3 regions of the Priestia sp. JV24 genome follow, and region 3 is predicted to be linked to each of the others. Evidence: riboswitches for the same ligand, from Rfam matches in the RefSeq annotation. Region 3 holds a riboswitch; each other region holds the start of a gene.
The links. Region 3 has a riboswitch for thiamine pyrophosphate ahead of thiM (hydroxyethylthiazole kinase). Riboswitches for the same ligand answer to the same signal wherever they lie in the genome.
Positions count from the first base shown of each region.

Region 1 (5,621 bases), on a different contig from region 3:
TACTTCACGGGCAAAGCGCATTTCGTGAGTTACCACCACCATCGTCATTCCTTCTTTTGCCAAGTCTTTCATCGCTTGAAGAACGTCTCCTACAAGCTCAGGATCAAGAGCTGAAGTAGGCTCATCAAACAGCATAACTTTTGGGTCCATCGCCATTGCTCTGGCGATGCCAACACGCTGTTGTTGTCCGCCAGACAGCTGGAAAGGATAAAAGTCGAGCTTATCTCCTAAGCCAACTCGTGTTAATAATTCTTTCCCTCTTTTTTCTGCTTCTTGAGTGGAAACACCTTTTACAATTACAGGCCCTTCCATAACATTTTCAAGCGCACTTTTATGAGGAAACAAGTTATAGTTTTGAAAGACCATACCTGTTAGACTTCGAAATGAAGTAATGTCTTTTTTACGAACAGGCTTGGTGAAATTCATGCTTTTTTTATCAAGTTCAATCGTGCCGTCTGTTGGGATTTCTAAAAGGTTTAAGCAACGTAAAAAAGTAGTTTTACCCGATCCGGAAGGACCGATTAATACAATTACCTTGCCCTGTTCAACTTCTAAATCAATCCCTTTTAATACTTGCAAATCACCGAATGATTTATGCAAATTTTTGATATTAATCATATAAAAAACTCCTTTAGCTACTCGAAACGGTTATTTAGATACGTAACGATCTAGTCTTATTTCAATGCGTCCTTGAATAATGGATAAGATTGTACACATAATCCAGTACAAGAGCGCTGCTTCACTATAAAGAAGTAAAAATTCATAGTTAGTCGAAGCAATTTCTTGAGCTTTACGGAACATCTCAGAAACAAGAATAAGCGATGCAAGTGACGTATCTTTAATAAGGCTAATAAAAGAGTTAGATAATGGCGGAATCGATACACGTGCTGCTTGCGGTAAAATAATCCGTCTTAACGCTTGGGAATAGGTCATACCAAGTGAGTAACCAGCTTCCCACTGTCCTTTAGGAATAGATTGAATCGCTGCTCGGATAATTTCAGATGCATACGCACCTACACTTAATGAAAATCCAATAACAGCAGAGATAAATGGGTCAATTGTTATATCTAAATTGGGTAAGCCGTAGAAAATAATAAATAATTGCACAAGCAGCGGTGTACCTCGAATAATCGATACATAGATGCGCGCAATTATGTTTAAAACTTTTATAGATGATAAACGAGCCAAGGCTGTTAAGACAGCTAAAATGATACCGAGTACAAACGTGATTAATGTTAGTGGAATAGAATATTGAATAGCTCCCTTTAGCATTGGTAAGAGAGATGATTGAGCGATTGAAATCAATTGATTCAATCGCTCTCCATCAGGAAAAATATTATTTAGGAGAAACATCTTCGCCAAACCATTTCTTAGAAATCTTTGCGTATGTTCCGTCTTTTTTCATATCTTTCAATGCTTTGTTTACTTCATCCACTAACTTACCGCTGTCTTTTCTAAACATAAAGCCGCTTGCAGCACCATCGGATTTTTCATCCGCGATTTTGATAGGTGCGTTAGGGTGCTTTTTCTTATAGTCAAGGAACGATAATTTATCGTTGATTGTAGCATCAACACGGTTTGCGCTCATTAGTTCTACTGCTTGAGCAAAACCTTCAGCACTCGTAATGTTTGCACCATAAGATTGAGCCATGTCTTTGTAGTTACTTGTTAATGACTGCGCTGATTTTTTTCCTTTTAAATCTTTAAATGATTTGATATCTTTTTCGTCTTTACGAACAATTAATACAGCGCCTGACTGGATGTATGGATCAGAGAAATCGTATTTCTTTTGACGATCTTCACGAATACCCACTTCGTTAGCAATCATGTCAAAGCGTTTAGCATCTAATCCGGCAAACATGCCATCCCACTGTGTTTCTTTGAACTCAGCTTTTACGCCAAGACGTTTAGCTACTTCTTGAGCCAATTCTACATCAAACCCAGTTAGCTTTTGTTTGTCATCATGAAAAGTGAACGGAGGGTATGTACCTTCAGTTCCAATTGTTAATACGCCATCTTTTTTCACTTTATTATATAAATCCTCTTGTGAAGATTTATTGTCTCCATTGTTTGCTTCATTTTTTGAGCTAGAACCGCATGCGGCAAGCACAACTGTGAAAGCTAATAGTAGCGACAAAAGTGCAGCAAATTTCTTCATTTTCTAAACCCCCTAGTATTCTGATAGGAAATGATACTCTGTGATACTAAACAAGAACACAGCAAAAGTCAACAAAAAAAAACTTATACGATTAATGTGACTTAAAATAAGGGAAATATACCTTCTATACACGGTTTGTCATAAGGATACAGAAAGATTTTAAAATTTGGATTAAGTGGATTTTTAAGGGAGATTTGAGGAGTAAAAAGGAAGTTTCATGCGACGATTTTCTCTTTCATTTTTTCATGACTTTTGGTGCAATAAACATATAGTTAAATGTTAAGGTAGAAATAAATTCCTTATGGTACACTTAAAGAAGAATTTATGAAACGGAGCGATATGATGAAAGCCATAAACTTAATCTCAATTGCCTTTGGTGCTATCGCTGGTACATATGCACGTTATTTGCTGAATCTTTCCTTATTATATGCGGGCTACCCAATAGGAACGGTAATTGAAAACCTATTAGGAAGCTTCATACTAGGCCTATTAACAGGATTTTTTGTGTGGAAAAATCCAAAAGAATGGATAAAGCTTGGACTAGGAGTTGGCGTATGCGGCGGTTTTACAACGTATTCAACGTTTGCAGGAGACGTCATTTCTCTCACTCAGCGCCATTTATTTTGGGGAGCCATTTATGTAATGGTCTCTTTAGTAGGTGGAATCCTTCTTGCTTTAGCAGGCTATCTATGCGGTGAAGCGGCAGGGAAAAATTTAGTGAAAGTACATGAGGTGAAGTAAATGAGCATAGTGAGCTTGGCACTTGGCGGGGCAGCTGGAGGAATATGCCGTTATCTTTTGGGTTTAAAAGTTACAAAAACAGTTTCAAACCCTCCTTTTCCAGTATCAATGCTGTTTGTAAACTTGCTCGGTGCGTTTGGGCTTGGTCTTTTTTACGGTAGTTATTATGGAAAGGTTCCGAGTCATGCTTATGATGATTCAATATTTTTAATGATTGGCATTGGGTTTTTTGGTGCCTTTACCACTTTTTCAACGTTCAGTGTGGAAACCGTACAGTTAATTCGAGAAAAATCTTATCGGAAAATGCTGGCGTACGTGGGGATTTCAGCATTTGGAACAGTTGGTTTATTTACAGTCGGTTTACTGGCAGGAACATTTTTATTTAAGTAAAGAGAACGTTTCTAGTAGGGAAAAACAAAAAGACGGAGAAGTAGAGAATGGATAGAAAAGCAGAAGTTTGGAAATACATTTTGTTGATTGTAGCTGTTGCAGGTCAGATCATCGGTTTTTTATTTTTATTTATAAATGTTGTGGCGGCATTTATTTTTTACGGTTTTTATATTCTAACTTTTATTATGTTACTCCTGCTGTTTATATGGGATCGGAAAAAGGAAAAAGACAAGGAAGAATTTGACGACTATACCGATTACTAATCATATAAAAGCAGAATGATGCGGTGCGCCGGACCTCTTACTTAGTAAAGAAGCATAAAAGATACATCTATAAAAGGAAGAGAGCCGTAAGAGCATAAAGAGATATTGTATTTACATCTAGTTGTGTTATAATTTTAAGTGCGAAAACAAAATCAATAAATAGCAATCACTAGGGGAGCTTTTTGAAGCTGAGACGAATGTATTTCGGACCCTTTGAACCTGATCTGGTTTGGACCAGCGTAGGGAAGTGGCGATCATGTTTACATAACGATGCATGCTAACCACTCTACGTTGTAGAGTGGTTTTTTGTATGTAATAAAGCCCTCTACACAAGATGAGGTGATTGAAATTTCTCTTTATTCTGAATGGAAAGGTTTCGATCATGTGGATATTCCTAAATTTCATGTCATTACAACAGATAAGCAGCCAATCGAAGAGCTTCAAAAAGTTTTAACGGCTATCGCGCCTTTTACGGGCGCCGTTCATATTAGAGAAAAAGAGAAAACGGCAAAGCAGATTCAATGTTTACTAGAAAGCTTGCCATTTTGTCGCTCTAAAATTATTGTGAATGACCGAGTTGATGTAGCGCATGCTTTAAAAGTAAAAGGCGTACAGCTTGCTTATCATAGTTTAGACGTTTCGATTGTTATAGACGCATTTCCTTCTCTTATTGTCGGAAAATCAGTTCACTCTGTGGAAGAGGCTTTAGAAGCTGAAAAAGATGGTGCTCACTACATTCTATACGGACATATTTATTCAACACATTCAAAAAAAGGATTAAAAAGTCGAGGGGTAGCAGCACTAAAAGAAGTAGTAGATGCTGTGCAGATACCGGTTATTGCCATTGGAGGAATTACACCTGTAAATGCCAAAGAGGTGCTTCAAACAGGAGCACACGGTATAGCTGTGATGTCTGGTGTCATGCTTGCGCAAGATCCCCTCAAAGCGATTAAACAATATTCTCATATATGGACATCTGGAGGTGGAGAAAATGAAGCAGCATTATGATGTACTGTTAATCGGAGGAGGTATAATCAGCTCTTCTATCGCTTATCATTTGTCAAAACAAGGAGCGTCAGTAGCTATTCTTGAACGCAATCAAATTGGTTGTGAAGCTTCAAGTGCAGCCGCTGGTATTTTAGGTGCTCAAGCTGAAATTGATGAAGAAGGTCCTCTTTTAGACCTTGCTATTAAGAGCAGAAGCATGTTTCCTGAACTGGTGAAGGAACTAAAAGAAAAAACGGCCATCGACGTAGAGCTCATTCAAAAAGGCTTATTAAAAGTTGCTGTAACAGAAGAAGATGCACACGTATTAAAGAAAAAAGCCGCTCAGCACCACGGGTGGGATGAACATGTAAGATGGATCGATGTAAAAGAAGCGCGTTTGTTAGAACCCGGGCTCTCTCCAGACATATACGGAGCCATTACAATACCGGGAGACGGCCAGCTAGCTCCGGCTAAGTTAACGCAAGCTCTTGCTCATGGAGCCTTGTATCACGGAGCAGATGTATTCGAATACTGTGACGTTCATTCTCTTATTATGGAAAGTGAAACAGTAAAAGGTGTACAGACGTCCAAAGGCTCTTTTTATGGAGAAAAAGTAGTTATCGCAGCAGGCTCATGGGCTAAACGCTTTATTTCTTCTGAACATTTAGGTCACGTGTTTCCCGTAAAAGGGGAGTGTATTGCTCTTCGAAGTCATAAGCCGCTGCTTTCTAAAACGATTTTTTTAGATGAAGGTTTTTACTTAGTGCCTAAGACTGGTGGAAGAATCGTAATCGGGGCAACTAAGTTACAGCATGACTTTACCAAGACGGTTTCTGCACAAGGTATTCAATTTTTGCTGAATAAAGCTTCGGCGCTTCTGCCAGCTATTAAAGAAGCCACATTTGAAAAAGCATGGGCTGGTCTTCGTCCGCAAACAAATGATGGCTGGCCTTATTTAGGAGAGCATCCTGAAATAGCGAATCTACACATGGCGTTTGGCCACTACCGAAACGGTATTTTATTAAGTGCTGCAACTGGAAAAATTATGGCTGATGCTTTGTTAGGGAAAAAGCTGAATCATT
Region 1 is NZ_JAPCIN010000009.1:69,760-75,380, forward strand. Features, by position in the region: gene OK414_RS02575 (amino acid ABC transporter ATP-binding protein) at 1-618, opposite strand, end outside; gene OK414_RS02580 (amino acid ABC transporter permease) at 649-1,353, opposite strand; gene OK414_RS02585 (amino acid ABC transporter substrate-binding protein) at 1,337-2,158, opposite strand; gene OK414_RS02590 (fluoride efflux transporter FluC) at 2,483-2,899, shown strand; gene crcB (fluoride efflux transporter CrcB) at 2,900-3,289, shown strand; gene OK414_RS02600 (hypothetical protein) at 3,337-3,552, shown strand; TPP riboswitch at 3,714-3,815, shown strand; gene OK414_RS02605 (thiamine phosphate synthase) at 3,937-4,560, shown strand; gene thiO (glycine oxidase ThiO) at 4,544-5,621, shown strand, end outside.
Region 1: it holds a riboswitch for thiamine pyrophosphate, as region 3 does, so the genes downstream of both, OK414_RS02605 (thiamine phosphate synthase) here and thiM (hydroxyethylthiazole kinase) in region 3, are expected to answer to the same signal.

Region 2 (5,621 bases), on a different contig from region 3:
CAAATTTGTCCCTCAGTCACTGGATATTATTATTACACCAACCGTTACGGTATTAATTACAGGCATTATTACGTATGTAGTATTCATGCCAATCGGCGGCTTGATTTCAGACGGAATCACAAAAGGTCTTTTAGGAGTTTTAGAGATTGGAGGAGTTGTAGCAGGCTTTGTGTTAGGAGCAACATTCTTGCCGCTCGTCATTACAGGACTGCATCAAGGTCTTACTCCTGTTCATTTAGAGCTTATCAATTCAATTGGAGATGATCCGCTTCTTCCTATCCTAGCAATGGGCGGAGCCGGTCAGGTCGGTGCAGCTTTTGCTATTTATATCAAAACAAAGAAAAAACGTTTAAAGCGAGCAATTGGAGGCGCACTTCCTTCAGGACTGCTCGGAATCGGAGAGCCGCTTATTTTTGGAGTCACACTTCCTTTAGGACGGCCATTCTTAACCGCTTGTCTTGGAGCTGGAATCGGCGGAGCGTTTCAGGCGCACTTCCATATTGCAACTGTAGCAGTGGGAGTATCAGGTTTACCGCTTACGTTTTTAGTTCATGCGCATCAAATTCTTCTTTATTTACTTGGATTAGTTATTGCTTACGCGGCAGGCTTTATTTGTACCTATTTCTTTGGATTTAACGATGAAATGGCGAGGGAGTTTGAATGATTGGCATTTCGTTTTATTTAAATGATAGTGATGCCCCCAAAAAATTAATAGAAGCGAGTGAGTGCGGCGTCACACGTGCATTCACTTCGCTTCACATTCCAGAAGAAAAAGGAGATTTGGCTGAACGGGCAAAAGAATTGCTTCATGTGGCTAGAGATTGTGGAATAAGCGTGTATGCAGACGTATCTAAGCATACGCCAGTTCATTTAGGTATTGAAAGCCTTATGTCGCTATCTTCACTTGGCGTATCTGGTATTAGACTAGACGATGGCTTTAGCGCAGAAGAAACTCTTTCGCTTGCGAATGAATTTTATATTGCTGTTAATGCAAGTACGTTATCCAAACAAGAAATTGAAGCACTCTTATCTGCAGGTCTTCATCATCATCAGCTGCTTGCATGGCATAATTTTTATCCGCGGCCTGAAACAGGGCTTGAAGAAACGTTTTTTCAACAGCAGACAGATTTATTTAATGAACTTCGTATTCCAGTCTGCGCTTATATTCCTGGAGAAGACGAAAAAAGAGGCCCTGTTTATCAAGGTCTTCCTACTAGAGAAAAAGACCGTAATAGATGTCCTTTTACTTCTGCAGTAGATTTATACGGATGCGGAGTAGCAGAGGTTTATATTGGAGATCCATGCGCCGGTTCAAGTTTATTAAAGCGTTTGGTTCAATATCAAGAAAGCCGCATTATTCCGCTGCGCATTCGTTCACCTCATATAGAGGGAACGTACAGCGTGCGTCCGGATGTATCAAGAGACGTTCTGCGTTTAGTTGATACTCGATCTGTAAAACCAGTGCCGCCATTTCATACAGTAGAACGCAGAATGGGAGCAATTACAATGGACAATGATGGCTACGGACGTTACAGAGGAGAGGTTCAAATAGCTAAAACGAATTTGCCTGCAAATGCTAATGTGAATGTGATTGGGTATGTGATAGAAGAAGATCATGAGCTGCTTTCGTTAGTGAGACCGGGGCAAAAACTTGCGCTTCTTCCTGTCTGAATGGAAAAACGATGTATTTTTAAAGAAGCCGATAGTTAACTAGTAAGCTTATAAAAGTAAAGAGCACACACTGCTTGAAAAGGTGTGTGCTTTTTGTTTTCCTAAAAAGGAAACTATTTTCATTGCTGAATAATGAACCTTTCTATTGAATAAAACGCTTTACTATGATAAAACTATTACAGGTAAACATATGATAATCGTTTAATTTTATAGAGATACAACGCCACTAGGGGTGCTTTCTAAGCTGAGAGAGACGAGAAGTCTTAACCCTTATAACCTGAACTAGGTAATACTAGCGTAGGAAAGAGGTATTGTAATGGATGTTTTGTATGGTATTTCCTTACGAACTCGTTATAATAATTTTTTGTATATAAACAAAAACACTTCTTTCCTGCGAAAGAAGTGTTTTTTTATGCGTAAAGGAAGGTGTCATACATGGAAGAAACAATTGATTTGCTTGTCAAACAGGTAGAGGAGCGCAAAGGGGAGCTAGTCCAGTTATTAAAAACGCTTGTTTCATATAAAACGCCGGCGCCTCCTGCACGGAATTCTCATGAAGCGCAGCGCTACGTAGCGGATTTCCTTAAAAACTGCGGTTTTTCCATCGATATGTGGGATTTATATTGCAACGATCCTATTGTAGTGGGCACGTTAAAAGGGAAAAAATCAGCTGACTATCAAAGCTTAATTATTAACGGGCATATGGATGTAGCTGAGGTACAAGAAAATGAAAAGTGGGAGACAAATCCGTTTGAAGCTGTGGTAAAAGACAACATGATAATCGGACGCGGAGTTGCTGATATGAAAGGCGGCTTGGCAGGAGCATTATTTGCAGTTCAGCTTCTAACAGAAGCAGGAATCGAACTGCCGGGAGACTTGATTTTTGAATCCGTTGTAGGAGAAGAAGTGGGAGAGGCAGGTACGCTGCAATGCTGTCAGAAAGGATATACAGCTGACTTTGCGCTTGTTGCCGATACGAGTGATTTACATATTCAAGGTCAAGGCGGAGTGATCACGGGATGGATTACGATAAAAAGCAGTAAAACCTATCATGACGGTACACGCCGAAGTATGATTCATGCTGGAGGAGGGCTGTTAGCTGCGAGTGCTATTGAAAAGATGGCAAAAGTGATCGGAGGGCTGCAAGAATTGGAGCGCCACTGGGCTGTTACAAAAAGCTATCCAGGATTTTTGCCGGGAACAAATACGATTAATCCAGCAGTAATCGAAGGGGGAAGGCATGCTGCGTTTATTGCAGATGAATGCAGGCTGTGGATCACCGTTCACTATTATCCCAATGAATCATACGACCAAGTATCAAAAGAAGTGGAAGAATACATTTTAGCTATTGCAAAAGCAGATCCATGGTTAAAAGATAACCTGCCAACCTTTGAATGGGGAGGCACATCAATGATTGAAGACAGAGGAGAAATCTTCCCGTCATTAGAAATTGATGAAAATCATGCTGGAGTACAGCTGCTTGCAAATACTCATGAACAAATTGAAGGGAAAAAGCCTCCAATCGATGTGTCAACTAGCGTAACAGATGGCGGTTGGCTAGCTGATGCGGGGATTCCTGCGGCTATTTACGGTCCGGGGAATTTAGCAAATGCACATGCTGTGAATGAACAATTAGATATGAATCAGCTTATTCAATATACAAAAGTGATGGTGCAGTTCATTTATACGTGGCTGCATACGCATAAGGAGTGATCATCATGAAATTTAGTGAGCGATTATACGAAAAGCTGCAGCCTATTTGGCGTCAAAATCATAATCATCCCTTTGTACAGGGAATGGGAGACGGAACGCTTGAAAAGGAGAAGTTTCGCTTTTACATGATTCAAGATTACCTTTACCTAATTGATTATGCCAAATTATTTGCGATTGGAGCCATGAAAGCTACCGATCTTCAAACGATGGGGAAATTTGCTGCACTTTTGGATTCTACATTAAACGAAGAAATGAGCCTGCACCGTGAGTATGCCAAGAAAATTGAAATCAGCGAAAAAGAATTAGAAAAAGCGCAGCCATCTCCTACAACGCTTGCATACACACACTATATGCTGCACGTTGGTCAAAGCGGAACATTAGCTGAATTAGTGGCGGCTCTTTTGCCTTGTATGTGGAGCTACTGGGAAATAGGAAAAGAACTCAGTGAAAAGCCTGGAGCTAACAATGAGTTTTATCGTGAGTGGATTGAAATGTACAGCTCAGAAGAATTTGGAGAACTAGCGACATGGTGTATTAATTTATTCGACTCACTTACTGAAGACAAATCAGAAGCGGAATTAGAAAAGCTCGAAGAAATTTTCTTAAATACAACGCGTTTTGAATATATGTTCTGGGATATGGCTTATAACGAAGCGATGTGGCCAATTCATGAATAAGTCTGTGTTATCTTTTCAAAACGTCAGTTTTACGTACAAAAACGGTGATCAACCGATTTTAACATCATTAAACTTAGATGTGAAAGAAGGCGAGTTTGTCAGTATCGTTGGAGCGAGCGGTTCTGGGAAAAGTACGTTGTTTCGTCTCATTACAGGTCTTGAACAGCAGAGTGAAGGCGATATCGTGATTAACGGACAGTCTTATGAAAAACGGCTTGGAAAAGTAGGCTACATGCCGCAGCAAGATTTGCTTCTTCCGTGGCGCACGATTTTAGACAATGCAGCGCTGCCGCTTGAGCTTCACAATGTGTCAAAAGCAAGTGCTCATAGGCAAGTATCTCAGCTGCTCGAAGAGTTTGGTTTAAAAGGGTATGAAAATCGTTTTCCAAGTGATTTATCTGGAGGGATGAAGCAGCGTGTTTCTTTTCTGCGAACGGTATTAAGCGGTTCTAACGTGCTGCTTTTAGATGAGCCTTTTAGTGCGCTTGATGCCATTACGCGTTTGTCGATGCAAGAATGGCTGCTTGAACAATGGCAAAAGCGTAAGCACACCATCTTATTTATCACTCATGACGTAAACGAAGCGCTTTTTTTATCAGATCGTATTTTTATCTTTTCAGACAAGCCGGTAAGTCATCTTGAAGAGATTCAGGTGCCGCTTAGCAGACCTCGAACGCAAAAAGATTTGAATCAACAGCGTGTGCTTGACGTGAAAGATTACTTAATTGAACAGCTTAGATCGAAGGTGAACACATGAAAAAGTACGGAGCTTCAGTGATATTAGTAGTCATTTTACTGGCTGCTTGGGAAATTGGAGCACGCATTGTAAACTATCCGTTTATTTTACCAACGCCCACCGGTATTTTAACGAAGCTTTGGGATTTGCGAATGGATTTATTGTTTAAGCATTTACCAGCTACGTTATCTATTGTCGTAATTGGGCTGGTTATATCCGTTGTGCTAGGGGTTCTGCTGGCCGTGTGGATGAATTGGAGCCCGCTTATTGAGCGTGCTTTCTATCCGCTTATTATTGCGTCACAAATGATCCCGACCATTGCCATTGCTCCTGTATTTGTTCTCTGGTTTGGCTACTCCATTTGGAGCAAAGTGATTGTGACCGTATTAATTACGTTTTTTCCCATTACCGTTAGCACGTTTGACGGGCTTCGTTCCACAAACAAAGAGTTAAAAGAACTCATGTTAACGATGGGAGCAACAAAAAAAGATATTTTCTTTAAGTTGAACATTCCTTCTGCACTGCCTCATTTTTATTCAGGGCTCAAAGTAGCGGTTACCTTTAGTATAATAGGTGCTGCCATTGGCGAATGGTTAGGTGCACAAGCAGGCTTAGGATATTTCAGTCGTCGCATGATGACACAGTTTGATGCAGCTGGTGTATTTGCACCAATTGTAATTTTATCCGCGCTTGGTATTTTATTCTTTATTATTGTAGCAGGTTTTGAAAAACGTTCATTAAAGTGGAGGAAAACAGAATGAAAAAATGGTTTGTAATTGGCTTAAGCCTGATGCTTGTTTTGATGCTCGCTGCTTGTGGTCAGA
Region 2 is NZ_JAPCIN010000010.1:292,826-298,446, forward strand. Features, by position in the region: gene OK414_RS04340 (PTS transporter subunit EIIC) at 1-664, shown strand, start outside; gene OK414_RS04345 (MupG family TIM beta-alpha barrel fold protein) at 661-1,671, shown strand; TPP riboswitch at 1,890-1,992, shown strand; gene OK414_RS04350 (acetylornithine deacetylase) at 2,107-3,384, shown strand; gene tenA (thiaminase II) at 3,390-4,061, shown strand; gene OK414_RS04360 (ABC transporter ATP-binding protein) at 4,054-4,818, shown strand; gene OK414_RS04365 (ABC transporter permease) at 4,815-5,558, shown strand; gene OK414_RS04370 (ABC transporter substrate-binding protein) at 5,555-5,621, shown strand, end outside.
Region 2: it holds a riboswitch for thiamine pyrophosphate, as region 3 does, so the genes downstream of both, OK414_RS04350 (acetylornithine deacetylase) here and thiM (hydroxyethylthiazole kinase) in region 3, are expected to answer to the same signal.

Region 3 (5,621 bases):
GTGATCAATTAAAAGGGCGTATATGGAACGATCACATGAAAGAATGGTTTGACGGTCCAAATGACCCTGAGTATGTTGTTCTTGAAATTACGCCGAACGAAATTCGCTTTATGAATGAAGGCGAAGAAACTCCCCAAACTGTTCAGCTATAATAAAAAAGCGCACACTGTGCGCTTTTTTATTTTCCTACCGCTTCTTTCAATTGAGCTGCTTTTTCTTTTGGAGACGCTGCTAAGCTAATCGCGGTAATAATAGAAACGCCATCTGCACCTGCCTCTACTACTTGTTTGGCATTTTCAGGCGTGATGCCACCGATTCCTACAATTGGAAAGTCAATATTCTGGTTTCGCACTTCTTCAATTAACTTTGTACCTTGCACTGCTTTTGCGTCTTTTTTTGTAGAAGTAGGAAAAACAGGTCCCATTCCTACATAATCTGCCCCGTCTTTTATCGCTTGCTGCAGCTCTTGTACATTATGAACAGAGACGCCTACAATTCCTTTTCCTATTTTCTCTCGAACAATATGAGCTTTTTCATCTTCCTGTCCAATATGAACGCCATCTGCTTGTAAGCGGATGGCTAAGTCAAGATCATCATTCACAACAAAAGGAACGCTGTGCTGCTGACAAATTTGCTGAAGTTCCTTCGCAAGCTGATACTTCGCTTCTCCTGTTAGGGCACCCTCGCCTTTTTCACGAAATTGAAACACGGTAACTCCGCCTTCAATTGCTTCTTTCAACACTTCTTTCGGATCTTTTGTACAGTTATTGCTGCCCATTATAAAATAAACTTGCAGCAGCTTTTTGATTTCTTCGTTTGTCATTTTCCGGCTCCTTTTAACGTTGATGTACTCTTGCATATGATTCAATATCCTGCCCAGATAAAAGATGAAGCTGATTTAACAGCTCAATTTGAAAGCTTCCCGGTCCTTCTTCACCTTTTTTCGCTGCGGCGATTTGACCTGCCACTCCGTAAAAACTTAAAGCAGCAACGCTTGCCTCGACATATTCTTTTTCTACAGCAGCGAAAGCTCCTATAATTGATGTCAGCAGACACCCAGTCCCCGTCACTTTCGTAAATAACGGGTGACCGTTGTCTACTGTATACGTTGTGTTTCCATCTGTGATTACATCTTGTTTACCCGTGATAACAATCACTGTATCTAATTTGTTCGCTGCTTTCTCAGCAAGTTCAATGACGTCTCCTTGCCCTTCTAATGAATCAACGCCTTTAATGAGCCATGACTCGCCTACTACATTCGCAACTTCAGCAGCGTTACCACGAATAACTGCAATATTTAATTCTTCTACAAGCTGACGTGCTACTTCTGTACGAAACGGTGTCGCTCCGGCTCCTACAGGATCGAAAATAACCGGCACGCCATTTTCATTTGCAGATTTTCCTGCTATTCTCATCGCTTCTACTTCTTGAGCCGTCAGTGTACCCATATTTAAGACAAGCGCTCCGGCGATTCGTGCCATGTCAGCCACTTCTTCCTTCGCATAAGCCATAACAGGTGAAGCTCCTAGTGCAAGCAGGCCATTTGCTGTAAAATTGGTTACCACAACATTCGTAATATTATGAACAAGCGGACTTGTATCTCTTACTTTTTCTAATTGAGCTGAAATTTTACTAATATCCATATTCTCTCACTCTTTTCATTTAGTTTTAACACTGCAAAAAAAGACAAAAAAGCACCTTGCATGCGCAAAGTGCTTTGGTATGTACTCACATTCCCTGCGCTGGCATTATCCAACAGGTTCAAATGGTCAACAGGCGTCCCTGTACTCTCAGCCTGCCCCGCACAAGCTCCCATACTATTCTTGTTACGTATAAAGTTTACTATTAACCTTTTTTATTTGCAACCATTTCACTATTTTGCCGATAAAATAAAGCTTCTCTATAGGCTGAGTACCATTGTAAACCTTACACCTTTACTAAAAGAATAATCAAAAGACCTCCAGTAAGCTACTCGAGGTCTTCAATTCCCTAGGAATTCTATCATTTTTTCCTTATGGTTATTTCTCTTGAACCGCTTGATTTCTCACAGCTGTTTTTCTGTCCTTCCCTGTTCTTAAAGATAAAAGAAAACAAAGCAGCAGTACAAGTGCAGCTGATACGTACGGATAATTAATGTTTATATCAAAGAGAAAGCCTGCTACAACTGGTCCAATAATATTCCCGAGACTTGTATAAGCAGAATTTAGTCCGGCTACATACCCTTGGTCGTCTTGTGCCATCATCGACATTTGCGTGCTGATTGCCGGACGTAAAATATCTGTTGCTAAAAAGACGATGAATGTCACAACAATAATAAGCCAGTACGTGTGCACAAACAGCGTAAGTAAAATAAAAAGTCCCGTCATCATCAAGCAAAACGAAATCACTCTTTTTTCACCAAACTTATTTAAAATCCAGCCAAAAATCGTAACCTGCACTACAGCCCCCGCAATAGAGCCAAACGTAATAACAAACGCAATATCTTTTGGGGTAAAGCTAAATTTATGATCAACAAATAGTGAAAAAATCGTTTCATAATTGGATAATCCAAACGATGTCACAAAAACAATAATTAAACTTAGAAAATAAGGTTCTTTATAGGAATTCATAAGCTGCAGTAGCAGCCGATCTTCTTTTGGATTCTCATTGTTTGAAACAGCATGATTTTGTACAGGACGAGACTCTGGCAAAACAAAAAGCGTAATCACTGCAGCCAAGCCTCCTGCTACTGCGGCCATATAAAATGGTACACGCATGCCGTATTCAGCTAAAAAGCCTCCAATACCGGGCCCAATAATAAATCCTGTTGTAATCGCCGCCGTCACATAGCCCATTCCTTTAGCGCGTTCTTTAGCAGACGTGACGTCCGCTGTATAGGCCATAACAGCAGGCATAATAAGCGCGGCCCCGACCCCGCCTAACATTCTCGATACAAATAATAAAAGAGGTGTACTCACTGAACCAAAGAACCATTCAGACAAAGCAAAAACAATCATTCCCGCTACAATAATTTTCTTTCTCCCTAACGAATCTGATAACCGGCCCGCTAAAGGTGAAAACAGAAATTGAGTTAGTGAAAACACCGCTACTAAAAGCCCCATCACGCTGCCGTTGATATGAAGCTCCGTCATATATGTTGGCATAATTGGAATAACGAGACCGATTCCTGTAAAAATAATAAAAATGTTTAGCATGAGCAGCAAAATCGCCGCTCGATTTCTTAACAATAATGACATATAAACCTCCTGATTACAAAAATACTGAACGTTCGGTCTATAAAAATACAAAATAATGAGGGATTGCTCATTACCGCAATAAGCATCCCCGATTATTTAAGAAGACCTTGCTATAATTCCGTTTAAAAATACATCGATTGCTGAATGATAAAGCTGCAGGGCATTTTCCGTGTTCATTTTTCGAGACATGCGGCTCATTCCAACAAACAGCCCTTCTAAAATCACTGCAAGCTGTTCTGCATTTTTAGGAGAAAACTCTCCTTCATCAATGCCTTTTTGCAAAAGTTCCCGGTTAAATTCCACGTGTCGTTTCACCATCTCATCAATTCGCTCTTCGATGTCGCTGCCCTTTTCCTCGTTGTTAAAAAACTCATCGGCGGCTTTCGTAAGAGGATGATTCAAATCATCTAAAATGATTTGCTCCGCAATTCCAAAAAGCTTATCTCTTGTTGTTTTGTAAAGAGACTCTCTTTCTTTCCAGTTTCGTTCCCACTCGAGATCCCATTCGTCTATTAAATAGAGAAAAAGCCCTTCTTTACTTTTAAAGTGATAATAAATATTCCCTTTACTGCTTCCCGTAGCTTCTACAATTTCCTCAATAGATGTAGCTTTATAACCTTTTTGAGAAAACAATGCTTTAGCGGCATCTGCCACTTTTCTTTTGGTTTGTTCACTTTGAAGCTTTTTTTTATTCAAGCTATTTCCACCGCCCCGCACATTTATTATTTATACTGAACATTCGTTTTGTATTATCTGACACCTATACTACATAGGAAAAACCTTTTTGTCTAGTGAAAAAACCTAGTTTATACCTTTTTATATGAATTATGACAAAACAAAAAATAAATAGGTGGAGACATAACTAAATCAACCGCTTGAAGCAACTACATATACGAAACCTACGTTCACCATCACCATGACAAATCCGAACGAGTTGGATTCTTCATCAAGAATCTTGATTCCTCGTTCGGATGTTCCTTCAACTAAAATACTTTTGTCCCATCCTCTTTTAATCATTCAATTTCTTTGTCATAAATACACTGTATGGATCTTCTTTGTAAGTAGAAAACGGTTCGCACTCGTAAAATCCAAAACTGGCGTACAGCTTTCTAGCCGGTTCAAAAGCAGACGCGGATCCTGTTTCTAAGCTTAAGCGTCGGTACCCTCGTTTTTGTGCTTCATTTATTATGTATTGCAGCAGCTTCCTAGCAATTCCTTTTCGCAAATGAGCCGCGGCTGTTCGCATCGATTTAATTTCTCCGTGGTGCTCATCTAACTCTTTTATAGCCCCGCATCCTGCTAGCTGGCTGTCTTCCCACACGCTCCAAAACGTAATATCACGGTGTTTTAAGCTTTCAATATTTAGAGCATGAATACTTTCAGGGGGTGAATGTAAGTTCATTCCTTGAAGGTGAGAACTTACTAGTTCAATAACTTCATTGTTCGTTAAGTGGTCTCTTTTTATTTTAATCATTTTCTCTTCCTTCCTGCTACTAAGGGGTGGTCAACTACAAACCGACTTATGAATAAATTCACTGCCGACCTTTAAAAATCCTTTTATACACTCCCTTCTTTTTCTCCAGTTATTAAAACCGACTTTGCCAAGCAGATATTTCATACATTGTTAAACGGAGGTGAAATTCGTTGAAGAAGGTTTTATTTTGTCTTGTCCCTCTTTTGTTTTTATTATCCGCCTGCTTTAGTGATCCTGTTCAAGATGATTTAATCGACTATAACAACCAAGATTTAAAAAAAGCCGCTCAGCTTGAAAAAGAAGCGATTGACGCATACGATTCTGTTACAGGCGCTAACTACACAAGTGACGCGGTGATGTATGATACGATGACGAGTGAAGTCATTCCTACCTATCGTAAATTTGTTGACGAACTAGAAAACATCGATGTAGAAACCGACGATCTTCGAAAGGTTCATGAAGGCTATATAAAGGCTGCCAATACCCAGTATAATGCTTTCATTAAAATTGTCAGCGCTTTAGAAAAGCAGGACCGCAATCTTATTGCTGAGGCAAACGCTATGCTTGATGAGGCACGAAAAGGCATACGCGATTACAATGCAGCTATTAAAAAGCTGGCTAAAGAACATGATGTAAAAATTGAAGAACCAAAAACACAGCGAGAAAACAGCCTATAGTTTTGATGCAAAAAGAAGGTCTCTAAAAATAGTAAGAGACCTTTTTTCGTATGCTGTTTCAATTTCTCCACGTTCGTTCGATAAATGAAGAAGAGTATTAGGAAATATTGCTTAACGATGCATAATAAGAGGCAATAATTTCTTCATCTGAATGCGGAATTTCGTTGCCTTTTACAAGCTGAGCGCCGTTAATACAGCCGCTTGTGAGTAAAATAATATCATTCGGCTTTCCTA
Region 3 is NZ_JAPCIN010000015.1:328,660-334,280, reverse strand. Features, by position in the region: gene OK414_RS11035 (pyridoxamine 5'-phosphate oxidase family protein) at 1-152, shown strand, start outside; gene thiE (thiamine phosphate synthase) at 179-823, opposite strand; gene thiM (hydroxyethylthiazole kinase) at 837-1,643, opposite strand; TPP riboswitch at 1,718-1,826, opposite strand; gene OK414_RS11020 (MFS transporter) at 2,019-3,236, opposite strand; gene OK414_RS11015 (TetR/AcrR family transcriptional regulator) at 3,333-3,932, opposite strand; gene OK414_RS11010 (hypothetical protein) at 4,104-4,253, opposite strand; gene OK414_RS11005 (GNAT family N-acetyltransferase) at 4,246-4,710, opposite strand; gene OK414_RS11000 (hypothetical protein) at 4,881-5,387, shown strand; gene OK414_RS10995 (UDP-N-acetylmuramoyl-L-alanyl-D-glutamate--2,6-diaminopimelate ligase) at 5,485-5,621, opposite strand, start outside.